DNA from 2 places in the Paenibacillus sp. EC2-1 genome. Region 2 is predicted to be linked to the other one. Evidence: riboswitches for the same ligand, from Rfam matches in the RefSeq annotation. Region 2 holds a riboswitch; the other holds the start of a gene.
The links. A riboswitch is a leader RNA that binds a small molecule or an ion and turns the genes downstream of it on or off. The one in region 2 is predicted to bind S-adenosylmethionine.
Positions count from the first base shown of each region.

Region 1 (8,289 bases), 340 kb from region 2:
TTGAGGGAGTGTTCCACGAACCTGAGGATGCCAGAGGAAGGAACCATGCAGCACAAAAACTACAGTGTTACAGTGAGCTCTACGGCTCGGAGGAGCTTTACACAGAGCTATGTGCTTGGCGTAGAAGAAAAGCTGCTGCAGGCCGTAAGGCTCCCTATTTTATAGCAAGTAATCGGGTACTTCGACTCATTAGTGCCTTTGTACCTCAGACCGAGGAAGAACTCCTTCAGTTGCCTGGAATTGGCACGAATAAGGCAACAGAGCATGGTGCCGAATGGATTGAGATGACATCTCGAGTGGAGCGAACAACCTCCTTTCCACTGGATTGGGTATTTAATGCATTGAGAGAGGATGTATTCTTATCTTGGATGTATAAACAGAAAGAGCATAAGTACAAGCAGGAGCTGGAAGATTTCAGAATGGGAAGGGTGATGCTGATGGGCATTGCTGAAGGTTTAACACTGGATCAACTCGCTGAGACAAGTGGTATGACCCGTAGAGATCTGGTTGAACAGTTGGAGGGGCTAGAGAAGGATGGATATGATACGGAACCGCTAATTCGGATGGAGCTAGAGAGTATGCCTGAAGGAGATCAGTTGGCGATCTGGAAGGCATTTGAGGAGCTTGGAGATACCTTTCTTAAGCCTGTGATGCACCGAGTTTATGGACAGGACCCTGTAGTCGAGGGCGGAATGGAACCATTGTATGAACGGCTCCGCCTGATCCGAATTCGATTCCGCCGGCAAGCTTTTGATAAGCAGAACGCAGTATGAATCAACAAAAAACGGGTTTCTCTTCACGAATTGAAGGGAACCCGTTATTTTTAAATTTCATAGCCAATCTTTCTTGCGGAACAGATAAAACATGCCAGAACCGAGGAAAATCATAAGGCCGATGACAGCAAAATAGGAATACTTCCATTTTAACTCAGGCATAAATTCAAAGTTCATTCCGTATATACCTGTGATGACAGTTAGAGGCATGAAAATGGTTGTCATGGCCGTAAAAACTCTCATGATCTCATTCGCGCGATTCGCTATACTGGACTGATATGCTTCTCGAAGGTTACTCATCAGGTCGCGGTAAGTTTCGAAGGTCTCGGATATTTTTACAGCATTCTCATATATATCGCTAAAGTACTTTTGCAGCTGATCATCAATCAGGCGTAAGTCTTTCTTATTCAGTGTATTGATCACTTCTTTTTGCGGACCAAGTACTTTTTTAAGCCACAGTATTTCACTTCGTAGACCAATAATTTCGTTCAAATGTGATTTCTTGGTATGCATTAGAATATCTTCTTCAAGCTGATCTATACGTGCTTCAATTCGGTCACCAACTGTGAAATAGTTATCTGTAACCAAGTCGATCAGAATATATAAGAATCGGTCAGGTGTGTTAGCCTCATCTTCCCAGAGTAGAGGCTTCACAGCGCGAAGTTCATGAATCTTCTGTTTCGTCACCGTAATGATGAAATGCCTGCCAAGGAAGATATTAAGAGCTCTCAGGAAGATTTCCTCATCATCAAATCGAATGCTGTTAACTACGATAAAGTAGTGGTTCTCATATATTTCAATCTTAGGACGCTGTTCTTCCTCGCTCTGCGTGTCTTCTACAGCCAGATCATGCAGAGAGAAGAGAGGCTGGAGCTCCAGCAAGTCCTCTACATCAGCGTCGATCCAGTAAAATCCGTCTGGTGGAGCTATTAATGTCGTTTCAATATCGTCTACAGGGGTAAAAACACCCGAATTTACCAACCGGATTTTCATCTGATATCACTCCTTAATTCACTGCTTGCGCATTATCGAATAAAGGCATAGGGTATCAGCTTACCGGCATAGTCGTATGCGAACAAGTCACATGACTCGGCAAAAGGGTTTAATAGAGCACACGAAAAATAACGTTGCCCGCCACCGGTAAGCTGATCTTAATCCTATGCGGTTTTGCGTCACTTACATCCAGCTTCTGGCTCGGGTCACCGTCCATCTTTCATGTCACCTCTTTCATATGGTTAATTAGCACCTGTCTAGTATAACGCTGAGGTTATTACCTTTTCAAGGTGGAATTAAGGCGTCATATGTCCTTGTACAGGATATGGAAGAAAGCGGTGAAATGTTCTTGTTTTTTAACACAAAGCTTCTTGACGAAAAAATGTTCTTGATTTAAAGTATTAATCAGCAATATTAGGAAATTTACAACTTTATATCAGCGAAATCTTATCAAGAGCAGGTGGAGGGACTAGCCCTATGAAACCCGGCAACCGGCGGCAACATCGCACGGTGCTAATTCTTGCAGGATGTATTGTGGCCTTACGTAGTAAGGATCGCTGCAGTCTGACAGATGAGAGAGGCGCATAGTTTCTGTACATATGACCTTTCTCAACAGAGATAGGTCTTTTTTGTATACCTTGGCCTTCTCTGACCATGTATTATGCAGTCTTGACTATTTATTAACCCGAAGGAGGAATAATGATGCCGATCAAAATTCCAGACACCCTGCCTGCAAAGGAAATACTTGCTGGGGAGAACATTTTCGTAATGGACGAAAGCCATGCATTTCAACAGGATATCCGCCCGCTGCGGATTGCCATTCTGAATTTGATGCCAACTAAGGAGACGACAGAGACGCAGCTGCTAAGGCTGATCGGTAATTCCCCTCTCCAGGTCGATGTTGTGCTGCTTCATCCGGGCTCCTACACTTCAAAAAACACCCCGGCAGAGCATCTGGAATCATTCTACAAAACATTTGAAGAAGTCAAGCATCGCCGGTTTGACGGCATGATTATTACGGGTGCGCCAGTGGAACAGCTAGAATTCGAAGATGTGAACTACTGGGATGAACTTACCGAAATTTTCGAATGGAGCAAGCAGAATGTAACTTCAACGCTCCATATATGTTGGGCAGCTCAAGCAGGCCTTTACTATCATTATGATGTGGCGAAGTACAGCCTTCCCGAGAAGTGTTTCGGTGTATTCTCTCATACAGTGAACGAGCCAACGGTTAAGCTGCTCCGCGGCTTTGACGAAGTGTTCTACGCTCCTCACTCCAGGCATACCGATGTGCAGCGAGAAGATATCAAGCGAGCGAAAGACCTTATGATTTTATCAGAATCCGAGGAGGCTGGCGTGTATCTGGTAGCCTCGAAGGATGGCAAACAGATTTTTGTGACAGGACACTCAGAATATGACTCTGATTCACTTCGGTGGGAGTATGAGCGGGATGCAGCTAAAGGGATGGATATTGCACTTCCGCGTAACTACTATCCGAAAGACGATCCGGCAAGGAAACCTCCTTCTGTATGGAGGGCTCATGCGAATTTATTATTCTCAAATTGGCTCAATTACTATGTATATCAAGAAACACCTTATGATATCGGACCACAAATATAGATAAAAAGAGAATGTACAGCTGAAGGAGGAGCAGAGAACAAGATGGAGAACAAGCATCTGAAAATTGAGAGTAGATTAGCTCAGATTGGATCGATAGAGGAACCGGTTACGGGAGCTATTAATTTTCCAATCTATCAAGCGACTGCATTTCGTCATCCGAAATTAGGTCAAAGTACAGGCTTTGATTATATAAGAACGAAGAGTCCGACAAGAACAGTGCTTGAGGAAGCGGCGGCAGCACTTGAATCGGGTGATGCGGGATTTGCCTGTAGCTCAGGTATGGCAGCCTTACAGACTGTGTTTGCCCTGTTTGGTCAAGGAGATCACCTCATCGTGTCACTGGATCTTTACGGGGGCACTTATCGTTTGATTGAGAAAATCTTATCTAGGTTTGGAGTTACGGCAACGTATGTAGATACCAATGATATGGATGCGTTAGAGCAATCAAGAACACCGAATACGAAGGCGATCATTATTGAGACGCCAACGAACCCGCTCATGATGATTACGGACATCGAAGCTGTCTGTAGTTGGGCTCGTCATCACGGAATAATTAGTATTGTAGATAATACCCTGCTTACACCTTTCTTCCAGAGACCGATTGAGCTTGGAGCAGATATCGTTGTACATAGTGCAACAAAATATCTCGGTGGACACAATGATGTTCTTGCTGGCCTGATTGTGACGAAAGGGAAAGAGTTATCCGAGGAGATTGCTTTCCTCCATAACTCGATTGGTTCGGTACTTGGTCCAACAGATTCCTACCAATTGATGCGTGGAATGAAGACGCTCGCTCTAAGAATGGAACGTCATGAAAGTAATGCAACAGCCATTGCATTGTTTCTTAAGGACCATTCTGCGGTATCTGAAGTATTTTATCCGGCTCTTTCCGATCACCCAGGATATGAAATTCAGCAGAAGCAGTCAAGCGGAAATACAGGGATTTTCTCATTTAAAGTGAAGGATGCAAGGTATGTAGAGCCTCTTCTGCGTCATATCAAACTGATCGCTTTCGCTGAAAGCCTCGGTGGAGTAGAGTCACTGATGACTTATCCTGCAGTACAAACGCATGCGGATATCCCATTAGAAATTCGTGATGCGGTTGGTGTGGATGACAGATTGCTTCGTTTCTCTGTCGGAATTGAGCATGTGGATGACCTGATCGCAGATTTGGATTTTGCACTGAATGCAGCAGTAGCGGAAGTTGAAGGAGGCACTGACAGATGAGTCAAGACAACCAGAATGGACAATCGAACGAACTAGGACACACGAATCGTAAGAAAGCGAACTTGGATGAGATTCGGTTTGAAACCAAGCTCCTTCACTTCGGTGGTGAGATTGATGCTGCAACGGGTGCATCTAGTGTTCCGCTGTATCAAGCCTCTACTTTCCATCATGAGGATATCTTTGATCCCCCGCGGCATGATTACAGCCGATCTGGGAATCCGACACGTCAGGTTCTAGAAGATTACATCGCACTGCTAGAAGGTGGTGTTCAAGGCTTTGCTTATGCATCCGGTATGGCAGCCATCTCCAGCACATTTATGATGCTCTCCGCAGGAGATCATATCATTGTAACGGAGGACGTATACGGAGGAACATATCGCCTTCTTACAAGCATCCTTAACCGTATGGGGATGGAATGCACTTTCGTTGATATGACAGATCTTGCCCAAGTTAAGGGTGCAATTAAACCAAACACGAAGGCTGTATATATGGAAACACCATCGAACCCAACGCTGAAGATTACGGATATTGGTGCAATTACGGATTGGGCTAAAGAACACGGTCTATTAACAATCCTTGATAATACTTTTATGACACCTTACTATCAGAGACCGATTGAGCAGGGAGTAGATATTGTTCTACATAGTGCAACCAAGTTCCTTGGCGGTCATAGTGATGTGCTGGCGGGTTTAGCAGTTGCTCGAACTGCAGAGCTGGCAACGCAGTTAAAGCAGCTTCAGAATGGTCTTGGAACGGTTCTAGGGGTACAGGATTCTTGGCTGCTTATGCGAGGCATGAAGACACTCGGAGCTCGCATGACACATAGTGAGAAGAGTGCGGAGAAACTAGCAGCTTGGCTTACCGGTCGTAGTGATATTAAGGCGGTATATTATCCGGGTCTGCTGAACCATCCAGGACGTGAAATTCACGAGAAGCAAAGCAGTGGTTATGGAGCAGTTGTCTCATTTGATGTAGGATCAGGGGAACGGGCTAAGCAAGTGTTGAATGCTGTGAAGCTGCCTCTTGTAGCTGTAAGTTTAGGAGCAGTGGAGAGTATTCTGTCCTATCCTGCAATGATGTCCCATGCTGCGATGGGTGAGAAAGTGCGTCTCGAACGCGGCATTACAGATGGTTTGCTTCGTTTCTCTGTGGGTTTAGAAGATATTGATGATCTTATCGCTGATCTAGATCAAGCGTTTGGAGTTCACAGATAAGCAACATTTATAGAACGGCATTCCGTTTAAGGGGATGTCGTTTTTAATTCCTTTATGTGTTACGATGAAAAAGATACTAGGTGAAGAAGATAACATGTAGGCAAGTGCGATTTCACTGTCATTTAGCTATGATAAGGGAGGACCTATATATGGGCACTGTTAACAGCATTCTGGATAAAGCGCTACGTGGTGAGCGCTTGAATCTGGAAGATACCGTGACACTTTTCGAAAGTGATCAGATTGAGAAGATCGGCCATGCTGCCGATATTATGACTAAACGGATACATCCTGATCCGATTACGACCTTCGTCATTGGACGAAATGTAAACTACACGAATGTGTGTGATGTATACTGTCGATTCTGTGCTTTTTATCGCAGACCGGGTCATGAAGAGGGCTATGTTCTTTCAGATGAGGTGATTTTCCAGAAAATCCAAGAAACAGAGGACGTAAACGGAACGGAAATTCTAATGCAGGGTGGAACGAACCCTAACCTACCGTTCAGCTATTATACGGATCTGCTTCGGAACATTAAGAAACGGTTTCCGAATATTACGATGCACTCTTTCTCACCAGCAGAGATTGTGAAGATGATGGAAGTATCCGGCTTAAGCATGGAAGAAGTCGTTCGTGAGCTTCGGGATGCTGGTCTCGATTCATTGCCTGGTGGCGGTGCTGAAATATTGGACGACCGTATCCGTCAGAAGGTCAGCAAGCTGAAGGGAAGCTGGCGCCAGTGGATGGATGTTATGCAGACTGCACATAAACTAGGTATGAACACTACCGCTACAATGGTTATTGGTCTAGGCGAAACGATGGAGGAAAGAGCGCTTCATTTGCTTCGAATCCGTGATGCTCAAGACGAGTGTATTCAGAATGGTTGGAACTCCAAAGGATTCCTTGCCTTCATACCGTTTACTTTCCAGCCCGACAATACGAATCTGAAACGTGAGCGTGAAACGCCAGAAGCATACTTGAAATCCGTAGCGATTGGTCGTTTGGCTATTGATAATGTGCCAAATCTTCAGTCCTCGTGGGTAACGATGGGGCCGGAGATTGGTAAGCTGTCGCTCTCTTACGGATGTAATGATTTCGGAAGCACGATGATGGAAGAGAATGTAGTTTCATCTGCGGGTGCTGTGCATAAAGTCAATATTGAGTCTATCTTGAAGTTGATCCGTGAGACGGGGAATATTCCTGCACAACGGAATACGAAATACGATATCCTGCGCGTGTTTAACGATGATAGCACCATTGAGCGCGATTTTGTTATGCAGAACTAATTAATATATCCATATCATAAGGTCCTAATTAACCGTTTCTTTTTCGTCACGGTTTGTTAGGGCCTTTAATATTTAACAGAGCTTTCCAAAGAGGAGTTCCGTATATCCCTCCTCGGGTCCCCATATACTGAAACAGGGAACCCGAAAGGAGCGATTCCATGGAACTATTCAGCATAGCGGTTAATACACAGACTGACGGTGAAAAAGAAGCCTTTTACCGTATCTTATCAGACAAGCAGAAAGAGCTACATAAACAATGCAAGCAGCTGAAGTTTTCATTCAGTGCTTCGGGAGATCGGGTCATCTGGTCGTGTTCAGGGAAGCTGCCGTTAACGGCATGGACTGCATCTGCAGAGATGGTGCGTAGACTGGTTTCCGAAGCAGCAGCCACCTTTATTCTAGAGGAGAAGGAACACGAGCTCGCAGCCCGGCTGCTGGTTACGGAATTTGAATTCAATGATGAGGTAGAGGCTGAGCGGGTGCTACAGTGGTATTTGATGCTGTTAGCCAAAGATGACAGTTCATCAGGTGATTATTCACAGCAGCGCAGAAATAAGCTGAAAGACAGTATATTTGCTTGTTTAGCTGAGGCACCAGATCTGAATTTAGATGGTTATATAACCTTTAGGATGCAATCGTACATGCAGGAATTGAGAGAAATGGCCGAATATGCAGTAGATGAGTTTATGTTGGATCAACAGTATGAGGAGTTTGTCAGTCTGCTTAAATACTTCGTGTATTTTCAGGAACCTCTTATGCCGCTTGTACATGTGATCCACAAGGGGGATGAAGACTTTCTTCTCCTGGATGGCAATCTCAGACCGATTGAGAAGGTTAGGGACGAAGGACTTGTAATGGAGCGATTAGATCAAGAGATGGAACTTGAGGACATGGTTGTTAGTACACTCATTTCTGTATCTCCTGCACGGATGATTATTCATACAAGGGAGCCCGAGTTGCCGGTTATCGGCACAATTGCTCATATTTTTGATAATAGGGCAGAGATTTGCTGCAGTTGCCCTGAATGCAGTTCTTTTCTTGGGAATGTGGCCAATGACGACTTGACGTTCCCAGCGAAGCGGGATTATAATAACTGATAAATTCACGTAAAAGCAACGACAAAGACATGAGTCAAGCTGGTCTAGACCGAACAGAGAGAGGAAACGAGGCTGTAATTTC
Region 1 is NZ_CP186006.1:4,242,178-4,250,466, reverse strand. Features, by position in the region: gene ACK8P5_RS19780 (HRDC domain-containing protein) at 1-773, shown strand, start outside; gene corA (magnesium/cobalt transporter CorA) at 831-1,766, opposite strand; SAM riboswitch class I at 2,211-2,344, shown strand; gene metA (homoserine O-acetyltransferase MetA) at 2,469-3,386, shown strand; gene ACK8P5_RS19765 (PLP-dependent transferase) at 3,429-4,613, shown strand; gene ACK8P5_RS19760 (aminotransferase class I/II-fold pyridoxal phosphate-dependent enzyme) at 4,610-5,827, shown strand; gene mqnC (cyclic dehypoxanthinyl futalosine synthase) at 5,977-7,110, shown strand; gene ACK8P5_RS19750 (putative sporulation protein YtxC) at 7,269-8,207, shown strand.
Region 1: it holds a riboswitch for S-adenosylmethionine, as region 2 does, so the genes downstream of both, metA (homoserine O-acetyltransferase MetA) here and ACK8P5_RS21405 (methionine ABC transporter ATP-binding protein) in region 2, are expected to answer to the same signal.

Region 2 (8,289 bases):
AAGTAATTCGTGATTATATTTTATGCGGGGAGTGATACAATAAGTGGATGTACTAGGCTGGATTATTGTTATAGCCCTATTTGTGGTCGGTATGGCCGGGGCTATTTATCCGATACTGCCTGGCGTGGTGGCCATTTATCTGGCATTGTTCGTCTACGGCTGGTTCTTTACGTTTGAGCATTATAATGCACTCTTTTGGATTATACAGACGTTAATCTTGATTGTTCTGTTTATCGCCGATTATGCGGTTAATGCGTGGGGAGTTAAAAAACTTGGTGGCTCAAAAGCATCCATCTGGGGAAGTACCATCGGTTTAATCATTGGTCCGTTCGCTATTCCGGCTTTCGGTTTAATTATTGGACCATTCATTGGAGCCTTTATCGGCGAGTTATTGGCTGGCTCTAACCCTGGCAAATCTGTGAAAGTAGGATTAGGGTCCGTGCTTGGACTCTTTAGCAGTATTGTCGTTAAAATTGTATTGCAGCTTGCTATGATTATCATTTTCTTGATTTGGATTTTTTAGGGCATATTACTGCAATAGTTGTTGCCTATCGGAAGAAAGAAGGGTACTTACTTGTCAAAGAAAGAGACTTTCCTCAGAGGTACAATCATATTGGCCGCTGCTGCATTAGTGGCCAGAGTGTTGGGTCTTGCCCAGCGGATCCCGCTGGAGCACTTACTCGATAACGTAGGGGATGCATCCTTTACAATTGCAAACAATGTGTATTTAATGTTATTGACTTTGGCCACGGCTGGCATACCAAGCACACTGAGTAAAATGGTATCTGAACGATATGCGCTAAACAGACCGTCTGAAGCGAAACGGATCTATCAGGCGGCGCTGTTCTTCTCGGCTGGTGCCGGAATTGTGATGACACTGATGCTGTATTTTATTGCTCCGTACTATGCAACATATGTAGCAGAGGTACCAGAATCAGCGGCAGCTATTCAGGCACTTGCACCCGCTCTTTTATTATTCCCAACCATCGCAATGATGCGTGGCTATTTCCAAGGTAGAAACTTTATGACGGCCGGTGGTATATCGCAGATTGTCGAGCAGATCGCTAGAGTGATTACTGGTATTGGTATAGCTTATATTCTCGTTCGGATGGGCTATGATGACACGTGGGTAGCAGCAGGGGCTTCCTTCGGTGGAGTACTGGGAAGTGTTGCAGCATTTGGTGTGATGATCTTCTTCGCGATGAAGCTTCGTCGCCAAGATCATAAACTGCAACTGCCTGGTCCAGATACATCCATCCCGCTTGGTGGAATTTATAAAGCGATCTTCACTTTATCCATTCCGATTGTATTATCATCACTTGCTGTCCCGGCAATCAATTTCATAGACGGATCTATCGTCAAGCCGCTATTGACTGGTGAAATCGGAGCAGAGGAAGCAACAGCTGCTCTTGCCGTATTGGGTACTCGTGCGCAAAGCATAGCAGGTATTCCTCCAATCCTTGCCATAGCGCTCAGTCAATCCTTGATCCCGATTATTTCTGCAGCTTACGCTAGAAAAGATCAGGACCATCTGCAGCGTCAGGTTACGCTTGCACTTAAAATTTCTATTCTGACAGGAATGCCTATCGTTCTGGCTCTAGTTGCTGCCTCTTATTCCGTTAACGGACTGCTGTTCAGTTCCCTTAACGGTAGCGGCATTATTGCCATGCTGACCTTCGGAACGATATTTCAAATCACGATGATGACATCTGGTTCGATCCTCCTTGGAATGGGGAAAGCGAAAATATCTATGATTCACGTTATGATTGGTATTATCATTAAGCTTGTCGCAAGTGTGCTTCTTGCTCCGTTATTCGGGATTTATGGTATTATCGGTGCAACGGCAATCTGTTTCCTTGTCATAACAGTGCTTAACTTGCGTGCAATTAAAGCAATCGTTCCATTCTCGATCTTGGGAACGCGTTGGACAGGCTTTTTGATTACAGTTCTGGTTGCAGTTGGAGCTGGCTTTGGAGTGAATCAGCTAGGTAACCAGATGGTTGAAATTATGCCTGCACGAATCGCATTCTTCATTACTTGTCTATTGGTTGGGGCTGTTGTTGTAGTCATCTATCTGGTTATGCTGATCATGCTAGGTGTACTGCGTCAATCCGAACTATCAAGTTACCCTCGACTACTGCAAAAATTATTCCGTCCATTAATGCGCCTTCAGCCAGCACGGCTTCGTGAACGCGGCTAGGAGTATTAACGTTAATGACTTATACCCAATGTTGGGTATAGTAGAACAGAGCTGTCCCGCAAGATCCTCCGATCTTAAGGGACAGCTCTGTTTCTGTTAGGCAAGACTATAGTTAAGCGGACAACCCAGCAAGTACATTCTCCGCTTTGGTTATGATTTACTTAAAGTGACCGTTTATATCATGGACAAACGCGGTTCTTTCAAGCGCTGCTCGGTGAGCATGAGTCATGTCCACAAGGAAAGGTCGGATGGGCTTACTAATATGCCGCAACATGGTGGGTTCCTGAAACCAATCGAAGCGAGGAATCGGTTCATATTCGGTATCATGCCACACATCTTCCAGCAAGGGGCTATATAATTGATGTTGAGCGGACAACCATTCCGCTTGCAGCAGCTCTTTGCTTTCCTTAAGTGAGTTCATAGTCTTATCGGGATAGGGTGTGAATAAGGCTGGCCAATATTCGGAACGTGAACCCAAGTGAGTCGTACTGCGTGCAAAATGAAGGACACCTTCATAAATATTTTCATAACCAAACAGCATGGCATAAAGTGACTTGCCTACCTTTATTCGAGATGACGGATTGCCAAAATGATTCAGGGTCAATCCAGCTAAAGGCCGGAGAGCCATGTTGGATTCCCGATTAACATTATGTTTACAGTGAACTTCACCTAGGGGAAATATAATCTGGTTTAAGCGTGCCAATTCATGTAATCGAAATGAGGGATTGTTTAAAACATGTTTACGGAAAAAAGGATGCTGTACGACTCGGCCCTCTATATAATTTTGCTCATTGATGATTAGGGCAACGGTCAGTAAGCTGCTGTTTCGATCAATCCAGAATCGCTCCCAGAACGGAGCCATAAATGCAGATACATGAAAATAAGGAAGCAGATGAAAACAGCTGCGTTCCATTTGTTTACTGTATTTATACAGCAATAGCTGTGGATAGGCATCCTGAAAGATCAGAGCATTACAGCGTTCTAGAAATCGATACAAGTAATTCTTAAACATGCTGTCCGTTAAGTCTGTCATAAGTCCACTTTTAATATCAGACATATTCCAGCCGCCATTTCTTGAAACCATGTGAGCCAGCAGTGCCCAGTGAATCTCAGGGAAATCGTCATACAGCTCGAGATAAGCACGTGTCCGAGTGATGTTGCTTCGATTGTCTTTTGCCACAGCTTCCTGAATGTGCTGAACAAGCTGAACATCAGATGCTGTCAAGTGATCTAAGGGTGACTGATCTGCTGATTCTTTGCGTTCAGGATCTAACTTCATCGTTTGACCGGCACGTTCTCGTAAGCAGCCTTCGGCTGTTTTATCCAGTAGGCAAGATATACTTCTAGCAGCACCTTCATTCCATTGCAAATCCTTCCGAGCCTGTCTTAGCTCACCGGATGCAGTCCACGAAGCTGTAAATCCATGTATTGCTTCAGCGGCTGCTCGAGGCACGGAAAGCAGCAATGACCAGATGGAGCTGCGCTTGTTCTTGAAACCTTCGGAATGGCTCATGAGGCACCTTCTTTCCCATATGTCAGTGAACCTATTGTAAGTATGGCTTTAAAATTTGACTTCCACTCAACATTTTGCTTCACTTAAAGTGAACAAATTCAGACGGAAGGGGAGATTCCCTTGGAAAAGATTACATCAGAAGCTGAATTTCAGGTATCGATTCAGTCCCCAAGATTGACGATAGCTGTATTTAAAGCAGATTGGTGCGTGGATTGCAGATTTATCGACCCATTTATGCCTGAAGTGGAAACGAAGTATTCTGACCGGTTAACACTGGTAGAAGTTGATGTAGAGCAAGTGGGTGATGTAAGCCAGGAGCAGAACATTATGGGTATTCCAAGCTTTGTAGCTTATACGGATGGCCGTGAATTGGTTCGTTTTGTAAATAAGCTTCGTAAGTCACGGGAAGAGATTGAAGCATTCCTAGATCGCGCCCTTGAGGTATATGATTCGATACACAAGTAAATTCATCACACCGCTGGACTGTATTATGAGTCGGCGGTGTTTTGTTTTTGAACATTTTGTCATATTCATCTATGATCCGAAGGTACTTATCAGGTATAATACATATTGGAGTGTATAAAAATTTGGAAAAAATGCATGTCAAGGTTTCATATATTCTGAATATGGCAGCAGGTGAAAATCATGAATAATAAACAATTAAAATGGCTTAGCTACTTTACGTGTCTTGTCATGTTCTTCGCAACTTTTGGTGGGATGGTCGTGACGAAGACGGATTCAGGTATGGGTTGTGGACAGGAGTGGCCACTATGTAATGGGAAATTTGTTCCGGCTTACACTTTATCTTCGATGATAGAATACTCTCACCGGGCAGTGAGTGGGTTGGCAGGTTTGTCAGCTCTTGCCTCATTAATCGCTTTTTTTATGTTCAAAAGAGAGCGACGTGACATTGTTACTTACGCGGTTTTGACCGCGATATTTGTCATTCTACAGGCTATTATGGGGGCTATGGCTGTTATGGTGCCGCAATCGGCAGCTGTTATGGCACTTCATTTCGGATTCTCTCTCATTGCATTTGCGAGTTCAGTTATGTTGGCATTAGCGATGCGTAGAATTGAACAAGCTAAAGATCAAAGGCAGCTTGAACAGCTTCCTAGGGTAAGTAAATCATTTCGCAATCTGGTATGGGGAACAACGATATATTCTTATATCGTCGTATACATAGGGGCATTTGTGAGTCATACGGATTCGCGAGAAGGTTGTTCTGGCTGGCCGTTATGTAATGGTGAGATTATCCCGGAGCTATCAGGTGGAGTAGGTATTGCCTTTATGCATAGGGTTGCGGCAGCACTTCTGTTACTAGTGGTAGCGGTGATGGGACACTTTGCCTTTTGGCGAAACCGGAATAATCGTGAAATTCAAATGCTTGGTGTATCAGCAGTCGTTCTTTGCTTAATGCAAGTACTAAGTGGTCCACTCTTGATGGCAACACTACACAATGAAGAATTGTATATTTTTGCAGCTTTGGGCCATACATTACTCATATCCGGATTATTCGGTGTTTTATGTTATTTAAGCGTAAGAGCATGGCAGTTAAGCAGACCCCTTAGCGGAAAGAACCCTTCTTGATCAGTCCACTTCGTCAAACGCGCACAAATGAAGTAGTTAGATTCAATCATCAACAAAATCCCAGGACAATTGTTCGGGGTTTTTTGTTGTAAATAGGAATGAATATAGGCTAGTTAAGGACATTTTAAAGATAGGAATGAGATCGGTCCCGATAAGCCAGAACTTAACTTTTAGGGGGGAACGCCATGCTTCGAATATTACTTGGGGAACCACCCCGTATAAATGAAGGATTACTTAAAGATGCCGTGGAGACCATGGTAAAGACAACGCAGTTGCTACAAAAGGAAATTGAGAAGAGCCAAGACCCAACACATGACTTCCGTAAGCTGGAGATCTGGACTCGTGGTCTCATTGGATCATTGGATGAATTGGAGCAGAGCTGGTTTGCTGCAAGTCACTTTCGTAAATCCGTAATAGCGGGATATGTTGATGACATGTCTCCACTGGAACAAGGCGACTATGCACGATATGTATATTTTTATAAGGATGGGTTCATTCGGGTATTCTCCAATCTTGATAAGCTTGGAACCGTACTGAATGAGATATATAATCTGAATACCGCCAAGTATAAAGCTCATTTCTCCTACTTTACAGTAGTTCGTCAATTTAGATATACCAAAACACATGAAGATTTAGCGAGTAAACTGGAAGCGATTAATGATCATTATGATCCGGCTATCGATGCACTGCGTAAACGAAGAAATGCAGAGATTCATTATATGAACTCCGAGATGCAAGATGATCTGTGGCAGCGGCACCAAGGGCTCCATGACAAAATAGAGCTAGAGGATCTGGATCAGCATTTGGATGATTTGAAGCAAGGACTTGATATGGTATGCAAGACTTTGTCAGCTTCATATCGCTATACTAATGAACTATGGGCGGATAAAGGTGTAAGTTCTTGAGGCTTTAAGCCTATAAATTCCTTTTGACAAACATGCAAAAAGAATCTATACTAACAATTGCATTCTTGAATTTGAAATGTTATTGAAAGCTAATTAATTATAATTTCATATCGATGTTTTCTTATCGAGAGAGGCGGAGGGACAGGCCCGATGAAGCCCGGCAACCGATTCCTAGTGTACAGTCAATCGTGACTGAAGCGCTTGGAATGACATGGTGCTAATTCCTTCAAAACTGCGGATGATCATGCAGTTTTGACAGATGAGAAAAGGCATTCGTCTTTACGTAAAGAGGGCCCTTTTTGATTCTGCAAAGAGAGGGCTCTTTTATTTTTGTATCATTCGATAAATTGTATGAGGAGGAACTGGGATTGATCGAACTTAAATCTTTGACGAAGCAGTATGGAAAAGCCGGAACGTTAACGACTGCATTGTCAGAATTGAATCTGTCGATTGAAAAAGGTGAAATATTCGGAGTTATCGGACACTCCGGAGCAGGTAAAAGTACATTGATCCGTTGTATCAACTTGCTCGAACGCCCAACCTCCGGTGAGGTCTGGGTTAATGGAGTTAATTTAACGTCTCTTAACAATAAGCAACTTCAAGCGGAACGCCGAAAGATCAGCATGATTTTTCAACATTTTAACTTGCTATCTTCTGCAACGGTATTTGAGAATATCGCATTTCCACTTCGCTTAATTAAGACACCGAAGGCTGAGGTTGAACGCAAAGTAAATGAGCTTCTAGAACTTGTTGGACTGGAGGCACATCGTAACAAATACCCTTCGCAGTTGTCTGGCGGACAGAAACAACGGGTTGGTATTGCAAGGGCACTTGCGAGCGATCCAGAAGTGTTGCTCTGTGATGAAGCGACCTCTGCACTAGATCCACAGACAACCGATTCCATTCTTAGATTGCTGCTCGACATCAATCAGCGCTTCAATCTAACGATTGTGCTCATTACTCACGAAATGCACGTCATCCAGACAATCTGTGACCGTGTTGCGGTCATTCATCAAGGTGGAATAGTGGAGGAAGGTCCCGTTACTAAAGTATTCTTAAAACCTCAACATGAAGTAACACAGGAATTTGTCCGTAAGGAAACAGATAGTGGGGATGCGTTAAAACTGGCCATTCATGCGCCTCACGCTGAATCGTCCCGTGCGGCTAAGATTACATTTCTCGGTTCCAAAACGTATGAATCAACGCTTTCTCAAACCGTTCGTGAAACCGGAGTTGCGTTCGCAATCTTACAAGGTACAATTTCAACGATTAAACATACACCGTACGGTCAGTTGATTGTTCGATTTGAAGGCGATATGCAAGCGATTGACCTAACCATTCAGAGACTGCTCGAACAGGGACTTGATGTGGAGGTGATGGATTGATGTTTGGTCTTAATTTTTCTGAAGTGAACTGGGATGAGATTGTTACCGCGATACTGGACACACTTAAAATGCTGGCATCATCCGCCTTGTTTACATTCCTAATTGGACTTCCAATTGGTGTGTTGTTATACATGGCAGCCCGATCCTCATCAAGATGGGTTCGTGTTGGATATGGGGTTCTGTCATTTGTGGTAAATATCCTTCGTTCCGTACCGTTTATCATTCTGATTGTAGCTATGATTCCGATTACGAAGTCGATTGTGGGTGTGTCTTATGGCGTGCTTGGCACGATTCCTCCCCTCGTGGTTGGTGCAGCTCCGTTCTTTGCAAGATTAGTTGAAACATCACTCAATGAGGTGGACAAGGGTGTGATTGAAGCAGCTCATTCGATGGGATCATCTACTGGCCAGGTGATATGGCGAGTGCTGCTTCCCGAAGCAAGACCAGGCTTACTTGCTGCCATGACAATCACAATCGTTACCCTTGTTTCCTATACCGCAATGTCGGGTATGGTAGGTGGAGGCGGACTTGGTGATTTAGCAATTAAGTATGGTTATTACCGCTACGAAACTGAAGTGATGATTGTGGCTGTCCTCCTTATGATTGTGCTGGTTCAACTGTTACAGATGGCAGGAGATCGAATGGTACGACATTTTACAAGGAAGTAACGAAAAATACGTTTGATATAAATCAATT
Region 2 is NZ_CP186006.1:4,577,412-4,585,700, reverse strand. Features, by position in the region: gene ACK8P5_RS21440 (Cof-type HAD-IIB family hydrolase) at 1-35, shown strand, start outside; gene ACK8P5_RS21435 (DUF456 domain-containing protein) at 44-523, shown strand; gene ACK8P5_RS21430 (putative polysaccharide biosynthesis protein) at 575-2,200, shown strand; gene ACK8P5_RS21425 (DUF2515 family protein) at 2,358-3,713, opposite strand; gene ACK8P5_RS21420 (thioredoxin family protein) at 3,834-4,178, shown strand; gene ACK8P5_RS21415 (COX15/CtaA family protein) at 4,359-5,303, shown strand; gene ACK8P5_RS21410 (Cthe_2314 family HEPN domain-containing protein) at 5,489-6,208, shown strand; SAM riboswitch class I at 6,327-6,474, shown strand; gene ACK8P5_RS21405 (methionine ABC transporter ATP-binding protein) at 6,577-7,593, shown strand; gene ACK8P5_RS21400 (methionine ABC transporter permease) at 7,593-8,261, shown strand.